Regions from separate parts of the Desulfosporosinus meridiei DSM 13257 genome, predicted to be linked through region 2. Evidence: riboswitches for the same ligand, from Rfam matches in the RefSeq annotation. Region 2 holds a riboswitch; the other holds the start of a gene.

Region 1 (3,131 bases), 300 kb from region 2:
GAGCCATATCCGTTGGAGCACCTCGAGCAATAAGGATAGGTGCTTTCATTTTGGCAACCTTAAGTAGTATTTCAGAGGCAACTCGACCACTGAAAAATACTACATGGTTTTCAAGATTTAATCTTTTGCGAAAGGCTTCCCCACTTAGTTTATCAAAAACATTATGTCTGCCGATATCATAACTTGTCATAAGGACTTTTCCTTGGTAACCTATTCCGCCGCTATGGATACCTCCGGTTTTTGCAAAGAGGGGGAGATATGACTGTAGGAATTTTGCGTAACTATAAGCTTCTTGAAGAGAGATACGATAGTTCGAGGTTATTGGTTTAACCATCAGGGCATCATTGGCAAAGCAAAAGGACGCTCTGCTTTTACCACAACAAGCTGAAACGTATCGTTTACTCATTAGCTCTTTTTGTAAAACGCAGGGCCTGCCTTCGACCCAAATCATGAAGTTCGCAGGATCTTGTCGTATTTCGTATACGTCCTCGGGAACTTGGATAAATCCCTCATTAAATAAAAAACCAAGGGTAAGCTCTTCGATTTGAGAAGGAGAGCACAATAGTGTTGCTATTTCCTCCCTGTTATAGTGAACGGTTAGGGGAATTTCTCGAACAACTGTATCATCTAGCCATTCTAATAATTCACCGTTGGCTTTAAGAATGGTATGGGTAACGGTTTCATTTGTCATAAATCCTCCTTGGACATAGCCTTTCTTATAGTGTACAATATTATTAAAGAAACCTAAATGTTTTTTCGATAGAATAATAAATAGAAAATAATTAAATCATAAAAAGCGAGCTATTTAAAGAAGATCTAAAAAAGGAAATTGGCTTTAAATGGCGAATTATAACTTTAAGAAAAAACAATTGAATTACTCCGAAGCTGAGTTACCTAAAGCATCTGCAATGGTGACCAGACAAGTGTCATAGGCACTCGGGTATTATGGGAAACTGTAATATCTCCTGTTGGAAAGGAGTCTGTCGACAGGTGGAATTAAACCCACGGTTGTTTGCAGACCGTGGGTTTTTTTGTTGTTTAAAAATAATAATCTGAGAAGAGGAGTCATAATGCAAGATCAATATCTTAGACGAATTGAATATCTCAGAATTTCTATCACAGATCGTTGTAATCTTCGGTGTCAATATTGCATGCCGGCTGAAGGAGTTCAATGGTTGCCTCATGACTCTATTCTTTCCTTCGAAGAAATTTTAAGATTAATGAGGATAAGTACACAATTAGGCTTCCGGCGCTTTCGAGTTACAGGCGGTGAACCTTTAGTTCGCAAGGGTATTTTAGGTTTTTTGCGGGAAAGTGCTCAACTACCGGGAGTAGATGATCTTATGCTAACAACTAACGGATTGTTACTTCCGGAAATGGCTTTTGATATAAAGTCGGCAGGGGTTCAGCGCATAAATATTAGCTTGGATACCATGGATCGAGATCGTTTTTACGAAAACACGCGTGGTGGTGACGTTTCAAAAGTTATTCAAGGGATTTTTCGTTCCCTTGAGGCGGGCCTCAATCCAGTTAAAATTAATGTGGTGGTTGTACGGGGATTTAATACAGATGAGTTGCCGAGCTTTCTTACCCTAGCTAAGGAATATCCGCTTCACGTTCGATTCATCGAGCTTATGCCGATTGGAGTCAGCTCCGAGCATAGGTCAGATTTTGTCTCAATTCAAGAAATGAAGGAGCTTCTGGGACTTGAGGATGATATTCCCATTAAGGACATTCCCGGCGGAGGACCTGCAGAGTATTTTCGACCCAATGGTTATAAGGGAAGTATAGGCTTTATTAGTGCCTTAAGTCGCCATTTTTGCAATACCTGCAATCGGGTGCGCTTAACTGCGGATGGAAAATTAAGACCATGCCTCCACAGCAAGCATGAAGTCGATTTTCGAGAAGTTTTGCGGTCAGGTATCTCCGACCAGGAAGTTATGAAATTGTTTGCTCAGGCTGTATGGCATAAACCAGCAGAGCATCATATGAACAACGAAGCGTGGCAAGATACACGCGTAATGTCTCAGATCGGAGGGTGAATAGTGGAGGATTTAACACATTTTGATGAGGAAGGCCGCGCTCGTATGGTGGATGTCAGTGATAAAGCTGAGACAGCACGAGTTGCCGTTGCTCAGGGAAAGATACTTATGAAGCCAGAGACATTGGAGAGAATCCGCTCAGGTTTAATTGCTAAAGGAGATGTTTTGGGAGTGGCTCAAGTTGCTGGAATTATGGCTGCCAAGCAGACATCCCAGTTGATTCCTATGTGCCATCCATTGGCGATTACCGGTGCTAAACTTAGTTTTAAATTTGTGGAGCCTGGTGAAATAGACATCGAGGCAAGTGTGAAAGTTCATGGCAAAACCGGGGTTGAAATGGAGGCATTGACAGCTGTAAGTGTGGCGGCCTTGACCATCTATGATATGTGCAAAGCTATTGATAAAAGTATGATGATTAAAGATATTTATTTGGCGGAGAAGATAGGCGGGAAAAGCGGGCATTATATACATGGCTAACTGCCAATCGCTTGCATTATAGGTGGAGAAATTGCAAGTAAGACATGCCTAGTTCAAGCAACGCATATGAAGTAGAGCTCCAGATGCGTAAGTTTCCAATATAACAATTTTGTTGAGGGGGCTTTATAGTGGGAAAAATTGTAGCTGTTTGTACAAGTGAACGAAAAGGAATGCGAAAAAAAAATGTAGGTGAAGGAATCTTAAAGGTCAATTTTGGGCTTGAAGGTGATGCGCATGGAGGAGATTGGCATCGTATGGTTAGTCTGCTAGCCATGGAGAGCATAAAGACAATGCAGGATAAAGGGTTGAAGGTGAAGCCTGGAGATTTTGCAGAGAACTTAACAACTGAGGGGATAGAACTATTTACACTGCCAGTTGGAACAAAGCTGAAAATTGGGGCCACCAGCATAGGGGAAGTCACTCAAATTGGTAAGGAATGTCATACAAAATGTGCGATATATCATCAGGCAGGGGATTGTGTCATGCCTAAAGAAGGAATCTTTATTCGTCTCCTGGAGGGTGGAGTAGTTCGAGTTGGAGACATTATTGAGGTGATCGAGTAATGCTTCGTGTTGGAATAATCACAGCCAGTGATAAAGGATCGCGTGGAGA
Region 2 (3,131 bases):
TAACCCTTGGCCTTCGGGCTTGAGCTTAAATACTGAATCGGCTGGTTCTTGCATCAACGAAGTCCTCCTTAGATATTTAGTTTGATCTCGTTATAAGAATGTTTAAGATTTGTCAATTTATCTGCTTTTCTCAGGCCAACTGCTTCTGTACTTTTATTACCTGACCAAGAATACCTACAGCAATTTCTGCCGGAGTCTCAGCTCTTATTTTCAAACCAATCGGAGAATACAATTTTTGTAATGACTCGCTCTGGATTCCTTCTTTCTCCAACTCTGCTTTTAGGGCTTTGACCTTTCTATAACTGCCAGTCATTCCAATATACCTGGTTGGTTGGTTAATCACTTTCCGAAGACATACCTTGTCAGAATAAGTTCCTCTGGTAACAAGCACAATGAACGTCTGTGGATTGATACTTAGAGTATCTAATCCGCGTTCAAGATCATCACAAATAATCCTATCCGCCAAGCAAAGGCGGGCAGAATTAGCAAGTGCTGGGCGGTCATCTAAAACTGTCACCTGGTACCCCAGAACTTTAGCCATAGCCACCAGTGGTTGGGCGATATAACCTGCCCCTACAATCACCAGATGCAGAGTAGTTGTTGGAGGCTCAATAAATAACCGCAAGCAAGCCTTCGACAGGGAAGGCTCACATATCTCAAACTCAGAATCCATACTAATTAACTGCGGATGTAATTTTTCCCCACCTGCCATAGCTTTCTCTAGGGCAGCTTTGTTCAATTTCTCCGAGCCTAGATCCCCTAATGCATCCCCGGTACTTCTGGTAAATAGCTTTTTTCCGATTAACTGTTCGTCGAGTGCTTCGATTACAGTTACAAGTGTGGGATTGTCGCTCATTAAAGCTGAGAGATAGTGCTTATTAAGATTTATTTGCTTTAAGGGGTTTTGAAAACCTAAATAATCTATGAATAAACCCATGATACCCCCACAAACCATTCCCTCTTCTTGAATATCATCTGCAATCATATTTAGATAATAGATCTTTGAAGTGTGTGTCGCAATAACCTTGAAAGCTTCCTGCCTGGCCTCATCCTCACCGCATCCACCGCCGAGGGTACCAGTCGTAGTGCCGTCAATGTAGACCAACATCTTAGCCCCAGGTTTGCAAGGAGTCGATCCGAGGGCACTGGTCACAGTTATCAAGGCCGCCTCCAGGCTTTGGTCAAATACCCTTACTAGCCCCAGAAAAACATCTTTATCCATAAAACCTTGCCCCCTAACCCCTGCCTCTCTTTTCTCAATATAGCAAATCCCGGTTAATTAGGATCTCATGACTTCCTGGATATCCTTTTCTGTCAATATGTTCTTCAACTGAATCTTATCTATAAAAATAGCTCCACTCATAGAGAGTGGAGCCCACACAAAATATACCCTTTGCAGGCCCGCCACCTCCTTTTCAATAGTGAAGGCAGATCCGTTTCCAGACATGCCCGAGGGCTAAAACCCTGGCCGAAATACCATAATTTACTCTTTAGGTGGTTCGGCTCGGAGATAGTAAATTATAAAGTTTTTACAAATACTTCTCTGCTTCAGTGAATCAAGGAGTTTGGATATTCTCCATCGTCACTCCAATATCAGAGGGTTTACCAAAATACATGGAAGTTGTTACAATCCCATCGATACCTGTTCGAGCATACTCTTCAATATTCCCTTCATTAATCCCACCCGCTCCCAGCAGCGTAATATTAGGGTTAAGGTTGTGAATTTCAGCGACGATGATCCTTAGATCCTTGGCCGGGACTTTATCAAATTGTAATCCATCAACACCCGATTCGATTAAGAGGCGAGCATCCTCAATGCTTTCTACCTCTACGATAATTTTCTTTTCACAGGCCTTTCCTTTGATTACCTTAATCATCTCGGCCAGATTATGGATATCTCCCAGAAAATTGACATGCTGCTTGAAAATTAAGATAGTTTCAGATAGACCTAAACGATGAGGATAAGCACCTCCAGCAATAATCGATTTGATGGAGAGCTCCTTGGTGCCTGGAAATGATTTTCTGGTAGCAACGACGGTGGAATGCGGGTCTATTGCCTTGGCTTTATCTACCATCCTTTTTGTTCTAGTGGCAATACCTGAACAGTATTCAAGAATATTCAGAGATACTTTCCAGGCCATGTGCAGGTTTTCTGCCAAACCTTCAGCTATTATAAAGGTATCTCCTGGATTGACGATAGTACCTGATGGTAAGGACTGCAGCTCGGTTACTCCCAGTTTACGAAAAATCCTTAATACCTCCTCAACCCCGGATAAAACCGTAAATTCCCTGGCCTTAAACGAAATTCTTCCCTTCATTCCACCTATGCCAAGTGTCAAGGTTGTCAAATCAATATACGGAACATCCTCTTTGATCCATCTCTCAATAGTCTCATCGCTAATATAAAGCATCCTTACACCTCCAATTTTACTGTTGTAACCACACCTAACACCACAAAAGAACGAACGGGTCTAGCTTATTCCCCCCTGATAAATCCATTTTTCTCAAAGATCTTCATCGCTTCATCACTCTGCAGGTATTCTAAAAACTTTGAGGCTTCATCACCGTTTTTAGAGGATGCAACTACTGCCGCCGGCAAGGTCACTGGCTTATGCGAGTTAGCTGGAGCAGGCGCTACAATCCTAACCTTATCTGAGGTGATCGCTATAGTATCCCAAACAAAACCTGCCTCAGCATTCTCCGTTTCCACATAAGTCATTATTTGCATTAAATCCTTACCGATCACAAACTTTGGTTGTAACTTGTCCCATAATTTCAGGGTCTCTAGGGTTTCCTTTGTTGTTTTGGCCGCAGGAACTGATTCTGCTTCACCAATCCCTATTTTCTTGACCTCTTCGTTTGTTAGATCTTCAAAACTCTTAATCCTAGTATTGTTCTTATTAACAACCAGCACTAGCTCGTCTCCCAATAGATTTATCCTAGTCCCTTGCTTAATCAGCCCTTTTTGCTCTAAGGCATCCATTTGCGGTTTGCCCTGAGAGATAAAGATGTCCGCAGCGGCGCCTTGTTCAATTTGGTTTTGAAGTGATCCCGATGGTCCATAATTGTAAACCAGTTTGACTTGAGCATTCTTCGCTGTATAGAGCCCCTTGATTTCTTCAAGCGAACCT

The links. A riboswitch is a leader RNA that binds a small molecule or an ion and turns the genes downstream of it on or off. The one in region 2 is predicted to bind molybdenum cofactor.
Region 1: it holds a riboswitch for molybdenum cofactor, as region 2 does, so the genes downstream of both, moaA (GTP 3',8-cyclase MoaA) here and DESMER_RS02085 (XdhC family protein) in region 2, are expected to answer to the same signal.

The regions. Positions count from the first base shown of each region.
Region 1 covers NC_018515.1:742,686-745,816, forward strand. Annotated here, with positions in the region: gene fdhD (formate dehydrogenase accessory sulfurtransferase FdhD) at 1-691, opposite strand, end outside; molybdenum cofactor riboswitch at 866-995, shown strand; gene moaA (GTP 3',8-cyclase MoaA) at 1,071-2,042, shown strand; gene moaC (cyclic pyranopterin monophosphate synthase MoaC) at 2,046-2,519, shown strand; gene DESMER_RS03450 (MOSC domain-containing protein) at 2,648-3,082, shown strand; gene mog (molybdopterin adenylyltransferase) at 3,082-3,131, shown strand, end outside.
Region 2 covers NC_018515.1:446,942-450,072, reverse strand. Annotated here, with positions in the region: gene DESMER_RS02090 (hypothetical protein) at 1-54, opposite strand, end outside; gene DESMER_RS02085 (XdhC family protein) at 131-1,222, opposite strand; molybdenum cofactor riboswitch at 1,393-1,522, opposite strand; gene modD (ModD protein) at 1,557-2,411, opposite strand; gene modA (molybdate ABC transporter substrate-binding protein) at 2,477-3,131, opposite strand, start outside.